Regions from separate parts of the Candidatus Villigracilis affinis genome, predicted to be linked through region 2. Evidence: riboswitches for the same ligand, from Rfam matches in the RefSeq annotation. Region 2 holds a riboswitch; each other region holds the start of a gene.

Region 1 (4,214 bases), on a different contig from region 2:
GGTTGATGGCGGCAGAGGTTTTGAGCGGACATGGCGTGCAGGTGGATGTGTATGATTCCATGTCATCGCTGGGGCGGAAATTTCTGATGGCGGGCAAAAGCGGATTGAATCTCACGCACTCAGAGCCGTTCGAAAAATTCGTTTCACGGTATGGAAATCGAAAAAATGAAGTGGAAAAGTGGTTATCCGATTTCACGCCCGATGACCTGCGCGAGTGGGCGCGCGGACTCGGGGTGGAAACTTTCGTTGGCACATCGGGGCGGGTCTTTCCGAAAGAGATGAAGGCCAGTCCGCTGTTGCGTGCATGGTTGAAACGGCTGGGCGATGCGGGAGTCAATTTTCATTTGCGGCACAGGTGGGTAGGAGGGATTATCGCCGGGGATGGCGGTGGGAGCATCATTAAATTTGAAACGCCCGAGGACGAAAAAACCGTCCATGCCGATGCGGTGATTCTGGCGCTTGGCGGGGGCAGTTGGGCAAGACTCGGCTCGGACGGCGTATGGGTCCATTGGTTGAAGCAGGCCGGGGTTAAGGTCGAAGCGTTGAAACCATCCAATTGCGGATTTGATGTGACATGGAGTCCACATTTTCGGGAGCGATTCGATGGTCAGCCGCTGAAATCGGTAGTGTTGTCGTTTGGGTCGTTCCATCAACAGGGTGAATTCATTGTGACGAAGGAAGGCGTGGAGGGAAGTTTGATCTACGCTGCTTCGGCGCCGCTCCGTGATGAGATCGAAGCCAACGGCAAGGCAGTCCTTGAATTGGACATGACACCTGACAGGTCACACGAGTGGCTGGTTGAAAGATTATCAAAACCGCGCGGCTCGCGTTCGATGTCGAGTCATCTTGAAAAGACGGTGGGGTTGAAAGGCGTGAAGGTGGGGCTGCTGCATGAGTTCATGCCAAAAGAGGAATTTTCAAACACAGAACGGTTGGCGGCTTTCATCAAACACATGCCCATCCCATTGATCGCGACACGTCCGCTGGATGAGGCGATCAGTTCCGCTGGCGGCGTGATGTTCGAATCTCTGGATGAACATTTGATGCTTCGCGAACTCCCAGGGATCTTTTGCGCAGGTGAGATGCTCGATTGGGAAGCGCCGACGGGAGGCTATTTATTGACCGCCTGTTTCGCCAGTGGACGCAAAGCAGGAAACAGCGCACTGGCATGGCTAAAAGATCATCAATGATTCCAGATAACCCTTTGAAAAGGAGAGAATATGAACAAGGATAAACGCGCGGAATTGCTAAAAGATGAATACATCATGCTGCAACATTTCTACGAAGACATGGACAGCAAAGGGTTGAACATCAAGAATTGGGCGATCACGGTCGCACTCGCAACGATCGGCGCTGGATTCCTGTACAAGAACAGTGTTTTGTTCCTCATTGCTTTTGGCGCCTCGATCGTGTTTTGGTTTCTTGAAGGTCACTGGCGGGGTTTATCTCATTTCTTTTCGACGCGGATTCAGGAAATCGAAAAGATCATCCGGGAGGAAAAGCACGGTGAAGCGATACCGCTTCAGACCTACGCAAGCTGGTCAAAGGAGTACAGCGCAAAAGGCGACCAGACCATCAAGTACATGCAAAAAGTGAATGTTGCAATTCCACATGTGTTTATTGCGCTGCTCAGTCTTGTATTATTTATTCTGGGTTTGTACGGCGTACTGTGAATCATTATAAAGAGAAAGAGACGCCACGAAAATTTTTGAGTTGACATGCCCTATTCGCTATGATATAAAAACGAAAACAATATTTTAGCTGTACTCATCCAGAGAGGCTGAGGGACCGACCCTTTGAAGCCTCGGCAACCGTTCAAGCGGTGCCAACTTCGGCAGACCGTAAACGAGTCTGGTAGATGAGAGATGATATGTGTCTCGCATGTCGCCTCTCACAATGAGAGGCGTTTTATTATGTCGTTGAAAGGAAGGCGTTCTGCCTGACGAAGCAATGACACGGAGAACCTAAATGGAAATCGGCGAAACAATTTACGTCACCACCCGCGAGGAATTCCGCGAATGGCTGGAAAAGAATCACAAGACCTGCAAAGAGATCTGGTTGATCCAGTACAAGAAATTCACCCAAAAGCCATCCATCCCATATGTGGATGCGGTGGAGGAAGCGATTTGCTTTGGCTGGATCGACGGCTTCGAAAAAGGCATGGATGATCAACGCTATGCAAAACGCTTCTCGCCGCGCAGGCAGAAATCCATTTGGACAGATGCGAATATCGAGCGGGCGCGAAAAATGATGGAAGAAGGAAAAATGACCGCAGCCGGGCGAGTACTGTTACCAAAAGGAATCTAAATATGCACGAAGATATTTTGAATATCCAGCAATTGATCGCTCGCTTTGCCAACAGCTTCGACGTGAAAGATTGGGATGGATTGCAGGCCTGTTTCACCGAATCACTTTACACCGATTACTCCGACCTGCGCGGCACGCCGCCCGAAACCATCTCAGCCAGTGAGTATGTAAGACTCCGCCGCGAGGTCGCTTGACCACTTGAAACTTCATCACGTGGTCGGGAATTATGAGGTTATCTTCCCCGATTTCGATGCCGCCGCCTGCCGCGCCTCAATGGTGGTTTGGAGAAGGTCCGAAACAGAGGAATTCACCACCCACTGCATGTATGATTTCCAGCTTGCAAGGCAATGGGGGGCATGGAAGATCAGCGGCATTACGCAAAAAGTCTTGTGGAGCGAGGGCGTCTCATCCATTCATAAAGGGCCCAAAGCCTAGCCATGTATCGAAAAGGCTGGCGATATTATCGCAACGTGACCCTGCTGTGGATATTGTTTTCGTCGTTCTTATGATCGGCGGCTACGCGTTGGAACACCCGCTGTATTGGACCCTAGTACTGTTTATATGGGTGCTCCGTTCGGCTTTCGGGAATGCCTTTCAATTTGCGCATCCATCCCGAAGATTCAACTGGGACAGCAAATCCAACCTGGTGTTCAAGGATCACTTTCAAATCGCGTGACGGACTGACCCCTCTTCGGGCGATTCCATGCTGGCAGAAATCGCGCCGTTATTATCCTGATCCACGGGTTGGGAGGCGCAGGCACCGACATGCTGGTCCATGCTTCATTTCTTGTCAACGCAGGCTACGGCGTGATCCATGATCGACCTGCGCGCTCATGGCAGCAGCGACGGCGACACATCCACCTACGGCCTGCGCGAAGCAGAGCGATGTTGCAGGCGCGGTGGATTACCTGCTCAGCCGCGTGGATGTCAACGGGGGCAAAGATCGGCGCGCTGGGGATTTCGCTCGGCGCACAAGCTGCCCTGCGCGGCGCGTTGAAAACAGACAAGATCCGTGCACTTGTCCTCGATGGTCTAAGCCCTGCCCGATTATCCGACCATGGCGGCTCCCCCAGATCCATACAGCGCTGGCTCAACCTGCCTTTCAACTGGCTGTACTATCGGATGTATGAATATATGATCCGCGGCAGGGATGCGGGTGTTTTGGAGGTGATCGGAAGAATCGCGCCTCGGCCCATCCTGCTGATTGCCAGCGGCTCGAAAGACATTTACTTCAGCCGATTATTTTACGAAGCAGCCAAAGACCCCCGCGAACGATGGGAAATCCAGACGGGCTTCACGGTGTGGCGCTTGCTGGCAACCCGCAGGAATATATTGATCGCGTGGTCGGCTTTTCAACCGAACCCTGCCGTGACCTGCCCCCCGAATGCGGCGCAGCGGACTGCGAATCCCGTTTTCATGAGTTCCTTGCCCTGGAATTCACAGATGCTGGCTACAGCATCGTCCATCACTTGACAGTCACTGCGTACGTGCTTCAGCACTCCAGCAGGTTGACTCGCGAAGGCTGGCTGCACGAGCGCGGATTACTACATGAATTCCTCGTGGAAAATAAGCCGCCTGCCTTCATTAGGAAACAGAACAAAGATTTGGTTGATAGTGGCAAGCGCACCTTCAAGATCAATTCAAGGGATGGTTTACCTGTTATAAATAAATCCACGTGGACGAAGACGATTCTCAATGTCCGCGCCGAGAATGCGGAAGTTTATTGCGCGGATGTGTTCACGTGGGCGAAGGCTGTGTTAGAAGATGCAGAAAGATTGGACGTCTGAAATTAAGTTTTGGAGAAACTAAACTTGCAAACAAGAAATATTTCAGTTGCCATTTCAAAAAGACCATTTGATGTTTCAAGTATCAAAATTGAAGCACCTTATGTCTGTTTAGTGTATTCA
Region 2 (4,214 bases):
TTGACCCGAACGACGCGCTTGGCCCGAACGATGACTTATGGGCCGCGCACTATCTTCTGCTCACAGGCTACGATGATGCCGCACAAACCTTCACCATTCAAGATTCCTATCACGGCGCCGACCTGAGCATTTCCTATTCCCAACTTGAAAAGGAATGGAAACCGTTCAACAACCTGTACATCGTGATCTACTTTCCGCAATTCGAGGATGAGATGAAGAGCCTGCTCGCTTCCAACTGGGACCCGAGCCTGAATCGGCAATTGGCATTATCTGCGTCTGAAACAGACATCGCCCAAAACCCCACCGACGCATTTGCGTGGTTCAATCTCGGCAGTAACCTCGTTTATTTTGACCGCTACGAAGAAGCAGCACAAGCCTACGACAAGGCACGCGAGATCGGTCTGCCATTGCGGATGTTCCGCTATCAGTTCGGTCCGTTCCTTGCTTATTTTCATTCCAATCGCAATGAAGACCTGCTCGTGCTGACAGATTACGCGCGAGGCGTGACGGAAATGTCTGAAGAAGCCTGGCTGTGGTATGGATACGGTCTGTACCGCAACGGCGATTACGACGGAGCGCTCAAAGCCTGGCAAAAAGCAGACCAGATCAATCCCAACTTTTTTGAAGATCAGGCACAGAACGCCATCGATTTGATTCAATAACAATTCATCAACCTGGATTGCGGGCTAAAGTCCGCACTCCAAATATGCTGAATAAAATAACTTCAATGAAGAAAACACTCCTCCTTTTCATTCTCTTGCTCACCGCCTGTCAAAGCACTCCCACACTTGCTCCTGCGGCAACAGTCACCCTGATTCCATCGGATACACCTGTGCCGACAGTGATTCCATTTACAGCAACTCCTGAGGCTACGTCCACGCCTGTGCTGACTGCCACGCCTGAAACCATGAAAGTCTCCCCCACCGACGGCATGACCCAACTCTTCATCCCTGCTGGGACGGTGAAAATGGGCGGGCTGGATGTGCTGCTCGAAAATGACGAAATCCCCGCGCACGATGTGACACTCGCCGCGTTTTGGATGGATCAGGTGGAAGTGACCAACGGCATGTACAACTTGTGCGTGCAGGCGGGCGTATGCAGATTGCCCGTCAAACTCAACTCGGATAATCGCGGAGATTATTTCGGCAACGCCGAATTTCAGGATTACCCCGTCATTCAGGTGACCTGGTTCGATGCGAATGCCTACTGTCAATGGGCGGGGCGCAGACTGCCCACCGAAGCGGAATGGGAACGCGCCGCGCGCGGCGATGACCTGCGAACCTATCCATGGGGCGGCGAACCTCCGAATGAATTGAATTCGAATGCAAATAACATCGTCGGCGATGTAACGCGTGTGGGTTCGTATCCTGCAGGAGCAAGTCCGTTTGGGGTGCTGGATATGGCTGGCAATGTGTGGGAGTGGGTGGCAGATTATTATAGCGGCCGCTACTACACAGAATCTCCAAGTACAAATCCGCTGGGACCTGATAACGGCGGGTTGAATTTTCTGCGCGTGATCCGCGGCGGTTCGTTTCAGGATAATCTTTTTAATCTACGCGTGTCGAATCGCGGATATGAAACGGGTCCAGACCCATCGGCTTTTCCGGGAGAGGCTGAATATTATGGCCGCAGTTCGGTGAAGATCGGCTTCAGGTGCGTGCGTGCTGATTAAAACAGAATCAAGTTTCGGTTAAGCGCGAAGCGGTTTTTCATCTTCCTGAACATTTTTATCTTTACGCTGCAAGTCATCTATGATATTATCGCGACACAATTCAATAGCCCCAATACGGCGCTCTTATCCAGAGAGGCGGAGGGAACGGCCCTGCGATGCCTCGACAACCAGTCAGCGAAAGTTGAATATGGTGCCAAATCCGACAGAAGATTTCTGGGAGATGAGAGGGTAGATAAGCTTTATGCGATTGCCCTTTCACGTCGAAAGGGCAATATATTTTTAAGGAGAAACAAAAAATGAGTAATACTTTCATGTCTTCACCCAGCCTGATGTTCACATCAGAATCGGTGACCGAAGGGCATCCTGATAAGATCTGCGATCAAATCTCGGATGCAGTTTTGGATGCGTGCCTCGAGCAGGATCCGATGTCACGTGTGGCTTGCGAGACCGCTGTCAAGACGGGTTTCGTGGCACTCCTGGGTGAAATCACCACCAGCGCTTATGTGAACTTCGATGAACTCGTTCGCAAGGTGGTGAATGAGATCGGCTATGACAGCAGCGATAAAGGTTTTGACGGCAATACCTGCGCCGTGCTTTCAGCCGTGGCCAGCCAGAGCGCCGATATTGCGCTGGGCGTGGATCACGCGATGGAAGATAAAAGCGGTGAGATGAAGGACGTTGGTATTGAGCATGTGGGTGCGGGCGATCAGGGCATGATGTTTGGTTTTGCCTGCAATGAGACTCCGACCTTGATGCCGATGCCGATCTATATGGCGCACAAATTATCGCGCCGTTTGAGCGAACAACGCAAGAGCGGCGTGCTCCCCTGGCTGCGCCCCGATGGCAAGAGTCAGGTAACCGTGGAATATTCCAATGGCAAACCGAAGCGCATTGATACTGTTTTGATTTCCACACAGCACGCGCCTGAGATCTCACAATCTGAGATCATGGAACTCGTCAGCGAGCACATCATTTACCCGACCCTGCCCGAAGGCTTGGTTGATAAAAACTTGAAAGTCTTCATCAACCCGACCGGTCGTTTCGTGATCGGCGGCCCAATGGGTGATGCAGGCGTGACTGGACGCAAGATCATCGTCGATACCTACGGCGGCATGGGCCGTCATGGCGGCGGTGCTTTCTCCGGGAAAGACCCCACGAAGGTGGATCGCTCCGCCGCGTATGCGGCCCGCTATGTGGCGAAGAACATTGTCGCCGCTGGTCTGGCTGATCGCGTTGAAGTGCAGGTGGCGTATGCGATCGGTGTGGCTCATCCGCTTTCGGTGAATGTTGAAACGTTTGGCACCGCCAAGATTGCAGATGAAAAGATCTCGGCACTCGTCAGCGAATATTTTGATCTGCGCCCGGGCGCAATCATCCGTGACCTTGACCTGCGCCGCCCGATCTATCGCAAGACCGCCGCTTATGGCCACTTCGGCCGCGATGATATCGAATTCCCCTGGGAACGCACCGATAAGGCTGAGGCTCTGAAGAAGGCTGCGGGGTTGTAGGAAGTTTGAGTGAATAGGTAATAGGTAAAAAGAAAGAGCCGCGAGAATCTCGCGGCTCTTTTTGCTTCAAGTTCATTTGTTACGGCAAACTAAATGCTCTGACTAAAAAGACGGCCATTTCAGCGCGTGTCACATTGGCATCAGGACAATAGTTGCCGCCGCCGCATCCGCTGGTGACACCTTCGGCCGCGAGTTGCTCGATCCATGCATCTGCAAAGGAACCAAGCGGAACATCCCCAAAAACCGTTCCTGTTGCAACAGGAGGAGCATAAGAACTTCCATGTTCACCACGCAAAAGGAAGATCGCCATTTGGGCGCGGGTGATGGTTGCATCCGGGCAATAGTTTCCACCGCCACATCCAGCAGTGACTCCCTCTGACGCAAGTTGTTCGATCCAATCTGCGGCGAAGGAACCGAGTGGGACATCCGTGAAGACAGTTCCAGTTGCGGCTGGAGGAATATAGGAACTCCCGTGCACGCCGCGCAAAATGAAGATGGCCATTTGGGCGCGGGTGACAGTTGACTCGGGCAATACATCATCGGAGAGGCACTGCATCCGCTGGTGATGCCGGCGTTATACAATCGCTCGATATATTCCCACGCCCAATACGTGGATGGTACATCTGTGAATATGGTGGGAACAGGAGCCATACCTGATATATACACTGGGATAAGGCTTCTGATATCTGTTCCATCCCCCAATTGACCAAAGTCATTCGCCCCCCAACACATGCCTCCGCCGTCTGAGGTCAGCGCGCAGGTATGCCAACGTGCTCCTGTCATGTAACTAACTCCACTCGATAAACCAGATACATTCACCGGAACAGCACTGACGGTCAATGAATTATTTCCCAATTGTCCATTGTCATTATCGCCCCAGCACATCATCCCCCCAGTTGAAGTCAGCGCACAGGTATGATGTTCTCCCGTAGCAATGGAAACCACGCCACTGGGAAGCCCCACCACATCCACAGGCAGAAGGCTTTCATCAGCAAATGTGTTGTTGCCCAATTGTCCAAATTGATTATTACCCC
Region 3 (4,214 bases), 660 kb from region 2:
ACCAACTTCCACGGCGCCAACTCCGCCTTCGAGGGATGTAATGCGTTTCTCAAAGACGTTACTCGTGGGGTTCGAGATGCGCGTGTAAATGTTGCCGCTCTCTTGTAGCGCAAAGAGTCTCGCGGCGCGGTCTGTGCTTTGCAGGTCGTAGGCAGTGGTTTGATAGATGGGAACGGCGCGGCTGCCTGTGGCTGGGTCGGGAGTGTAGCCTTCGTGCAGTTGACGTGTGTTGAATCCGAACTTGCGGGGTGAGGTCATTTATTTCTCTTGGGGATTTCATTCGGGTCGAACGGTGTGGACTGATAGACATAATAGTTCAGCCAGTTCGCGTATAGCAAGTTGGCATGCCCGCGCCAGCGGACGTTGGGCATTTTGCTCGGGTCGTCGTTGGGATAATAATTTTTCGGCACGTGAATGGGCAGACCTTTATTCACGTCGCGGTCGTATTCGCCTTTGAGGGTGAGCGGGTCATATTCAGAGTGCCCCGTGATGTAAAGATTGCGTCCGTCTTTGTCACTGACGATGTACACGCCTGCATCCTCTGATTCAGCAAGGATCTGTAACTCGGAATGCTTCTCAATATCTTCGCGGCGGATTTCGGTGTGACGGGAGTGCGGGGCGAGGAAAATGTCATCGAAGCCGCGCATCAGGCTTTCGGTCCGATTTAAGAGACGGTGCTCAAAGACACCGAACATCTTGCGGGGCAGGTCGTATTTTGGGATCCCGTATTTGTGATACAAGCCCGCTTGCGCTCCCCAGCAAATGTGAAATGTGGATTCAACATTCGTCTCCGACCAGTCCATGATGCGTTTGAGTTCCTGCCAGTAATCCACATCTTCGAAGGGCATTTGTTCCACAGGCGCGCCAGTGATGATGAGACCATCGAATTTTTGATCCTTCACATCATCGAAAGTCACATAATGCTCAAGCAAGTGATCGGCATCGGTGTTCTTGGATTCATGCGTGGCGGTGTTGAGTAAAGTGACTTCCACCTGTAATGCCGAATTGGAAAGCAGGCGCAGGATCTGTGTTTCAGTAGAAATCTTGGTAGGCATCAAGTTCAGAATGGCAACACGCAAAGCGCGGATGTCCTGATGAATGGCACGGTCTTCGTCCATGATGAAGATGTTCTCGTTTTCGAGAGTGGTACGAGCGGGAAGGGTGGTTGGAATTTTTACGGGCATAAAGGATGAATTATGAAGGATGAAGGATGAGGACAAAGGACAAAATTTCATCCTTCATCCTTCCGCCTTCATCCTTATGAATTTAAGGCCTGCTCCAGATCCCACTTGATGTCTTCGAAGTCTTCGAGACCAATGCTCAAGCGGATGAAATCGGGGCTGACGCCAGCGGAGACTTGTTGCTCGTCACTGAGCTGGCTGTGCGTCGTGGTGGCGGGGTGAATGGCGAGACTGCGCGCATCACCGACGTTGGCGAGGTGGCTGAAGAGTTGCAGGCTTTCGATGAATTTCTTGCCTGCTTCTGCGCCGCCTTTGATGCCAAATCCGAGAATTGCGCCTGCGCCCTTGGGAAGATACTTCTTGGCGCGAGCGTAATCGGGGTGGCTCTTGAGGCCAGGGTATTTGACCCAGCTAACTTTGGGATGAGCCTCAAGATATTCGGCAACAGCTTGCGTGTTCTGCACGTGACGGTCAATGCGCAGGTTGAGGGTTTCGAGTCCGAGCAGGGTCTGCCATGCGTTGAACGGAGATTGGCAGGCGCCGAGATCGCGCAGAACTTGCACGCGCGCTTTGATCGCAAATGGGGGAAGTCCCGCCGCGGCGATGGAGGAATATACGAGTCCATGATACGAAGGATCGGGCGTGTTGAAATTCTCGAACTTGCCGTTGCTCCAATCGTAGTTGCCGCCGTCCACGATGATGCCGCCAATGGATGTGCCGTTGCCTGTGATGAACTTGGTGGTCGAGTGGGTGATGACGTGCGCGCCATATTCGAACGGGCGGAAAAGATACGGAGTGGCAAAGGTGTTGTCGATGAACAAGATCAGTTTGTGCTTGTTCGCGATCTCGGATACTTCTTCAAACGGGAAGACGGAAATATCGGGGTTGCCGAGAGTCTCACCGTAAATAATTTTCGTGTTCGGCTGAATGGCCGCTTCAAAATTCTTCGGGTCGCTTGGGTCAACAAAAGTGACATTGATCCCCAGCTTGGGCAGGGTGTAGGCGAACTGGTTGTACGTGCCGCCATACAAACGGGATGACGAAACGATATGGTCGCCTGCGCTGCACAAAGTGAAAATTGCCTGTGCCTGTGCGGCATGTCCAGAGCTTGCGGCCAGAGCGGCAACGCCGCCTTCGAGTGCGGCAATGCGCTGTTCAAGCACATCGGTGGTCGGGTTCATCAAGCGGGTGTAAATATTTCCCAGCTCTTTGAGCGCGAACAAATTTGCGGCATGTTCAGTGTTCTTGAACTGATAGCTCGTTGTTTGGTACAACGGCACGGCGCGGCTGCCAGTGGTGGCATCTGGTGAATAGCCCGCATGTAACTGGCGGGTTGCGAAACCTAACTTGCGATCTTTGATTGTGGACATTTGAGTTATCTCCTCTTGAATAATGTTTACCCGCCCTTCAGAAGAGATTAAAAAAAAAAATAACCTCTTCTGAAAGTACAAGAAGAGGTATACGTCTATACCGTCCTCTCATCTTCCAGATATGAATGACGTTTTGCTGTCATTCCTATTTGCCGAATTTGGCACCATAACTTTTGTTTGGTTGCCGAAGCTTCAAAGGGTCGGTCCCTCAGCTTCTCTGGATAAGAGCGAATATTTAATTTCGCCGTTTATATCACGGCGTTTGTGAATGTGTCAAGCGATTGAACAGATTAACGTGTTACCCGTTTGGGTACTCTTTATAAAAGATTTTCATTCACAAGCAGCTCCGCATTGTAAATGGATGCACCCGCCGCGCCGCGAATCGTGTTGTGTGAAAGTACAACGAATTTAAGATCAAGGATTGGATCGCGCCTCACGCGGCCGACTACTGTCGTCATGCCTTTGCCTGTTAATCGGTCGAGTCTTGGCTGGGGCCTATCCGCCTCATCCTTAACCTCGATAACTGGTTTGGGCGTCGAAGGCAGATTCCTCGCTGACGGTTTTGCGGCATAGTCGCGTAACGCTTGAATCGCAACTTCTGGCTCAACGGGTTTGTCCAATGCCACGCTCGCACAGACGGTGTGACCATCGATCACAGCCACGCGATTTGTGTGCGCGCTGAATGTGATATTTGCCATATCAATTTTGCTTTCGTTGAATTTGCCCAGCATCTTGCGCGGTTCCCATTCCACTTTTTCTTCTTCGCCGCCATTGCCCACGTTGGGGATGACATTGTCCATGATGTCGAGCGATGGCACGCCAGGGTAGCCCGCGCCCGAAAGCGCCTGTAACGAAACCATGAATACTTTCTTCACGCCAAAGGACTCATCCAATGCCTTGAGCGCAATTGTGAGTCCTGTGCTCGTGCAATTGGGATTCGTGACAATGCATCCGCTCCAGCCGTTGTTCTTGCGCTGCTGCTTGACCAGTTGAATATGCTCCGCGTTGATCTCAGGCAGCAGCAACGGCACATCCTCTCCGCGCCGATACGATGACGCATTTGAGCAGACTGCCGCGCCTGCTTTTGCGAAGGCGGGTTCGAGTTCATTCGCGATTTCTGTGTGCAAAGCAGAGAAAACGATCTTCGCTTGCACCGCATCCGTATTGGCAGGGACAACGATCATATCCCGCGCATACGCAGGCATGGGGTCATCCAACACCCAGCGGGCGGCTTTGGAATACGGCTGCCCAACGGAACGGTCTGATGCGGCGAGTGCCACCACCTTGAACCACGGATGATTATCGAGCAAAGAAATAAATCGCTGGCCGACAGAACCTGTCGCGCCGAGAATTGCTACGGGGATTTGAGATTGGGACATGCGGACTCCTAGTGTTTGAAAGTTTGAATGTTTAAAGGTTTGAAGGTTTTGTAACGTTCTAACGTGCAAACTTGTTAACTTGCAACAATAAGTTCATGCAACGCCTTGACCGCATTTTCCGTATCCACTGCATCAACAACGAGAGAGATGGATACTTCGGATGAGCCCTGCGCAATGGCGAGGACGTTCACGCCGTCATTGCCGAGTTTGCTGAACACTCTGCCCGAAACCCCAGGTGTGTGACGCATCCCTGCGCCGACGACTGTGATGATGGATACATCTTC

What was found. Region 2 has a riboswitch for S-adenosylmethionine ahead of metK (methionine adenosyltransferase). Riboswitches for the same ligand answer to the same signal wherever they lie in the genome.
Region 1: it holds a riboswitch for S-adenosylmethionine, as region 2 does, so the genes downstream of both, IPI86_RS20780 (hypothetical protein) here and metK (methionine adenosyltransferase) in region 2, are expected to answer to the same signal.
Region 3: it holds a riboswitch for S-adenosylmethionine, as region 2 does, so the genes downstream of both, IPI86_RS18680 (O-acetylhomoserine aminocarboxypropyltransferase/cysteine synthase family protein) here and metK (methionine adenosyltransferase) in region 2, are expected to answer to the same signal.

Annotation. Positions count from the first base shown of each region.
Region 1 covers NZ_JADJKT010000038.1:2,619-6,832, reverse strand. The annotation lists gene IPI86_RS20790 (TIGR03862 family flavoprotein) at 1-1,190, shown strand, start outside; gene IPI86_RS20785 (hypothetical protein) at 1,221-1,673, shown strand; SAM riboswitch class I at 1,765-1,865, shown strand; gene IPI86_RS20780 (hypothetical protein) at 1,969-2,307, shown strand; gene IPI86_RS20775 (nuclear transport factor 2 family protein) at 2,310-2,501, shown strand; gene IPI86_RS20770 (hypothetical protein) at 2,506-2,742, shown strand; gene IPI86_RS20765 (hypothetical protein) at 3,073-3,780, shown strand; gene IPI86_RS20760 (DUF5946 family protein) at 3,681-4,094, shown strand; gene IPI86_RS20755 (hypothetical protein) at 4,119-4,214, shown strand, end outside.
Region 2 covers NZ_JADJKT010000036.1:98,016-102,229, forward strand. The annotation lists gene IPI86_RS15595 (C39 family peptidase) at 1-662, shown strand, start outside; gene IPI86_RS15600 (SUMF1/EgtB/PvdO family nonheme iron enzyme) at 728-1,672, shown strand; SAM riboswitch class I at 1,793-1,899, shown strand; gene metK (methionine adenosyltransferase) at 1,969-3,180, shown strand; gene IPI86_RS15610 (S-layer homology domain-containing protein) at 3,310-4,214, opposite strand, start outside.
Region 3 covers NZ_JADJKT010000036.1:757,555-761,768, reverse strand. The annotation lists gene IPI86_RS18690 (O-acetylhomoserine aminocarboxypropyltransferase/cysteine synthase family protein) at 1-258, opposite strand, end outside; gene metA (homoserine O-succinyltransferase) at 255-1,184, opposite strand; gene IPI86_RS18680 (O-acetylhomoserine aminocarboxypropyltransferase/cysteine synthase family protein) at 1,259-2,551, opposite strand; SAM riboswitch class I at 2,657-2,779, opposite strand; gene asd (aspartate-semialdehyde dehydrogenase) at 2,869-3,930, opposite strand; gene IPI86_RS18670 (aspartate kinase) at 4,005-4,214, opposite strand, start outside.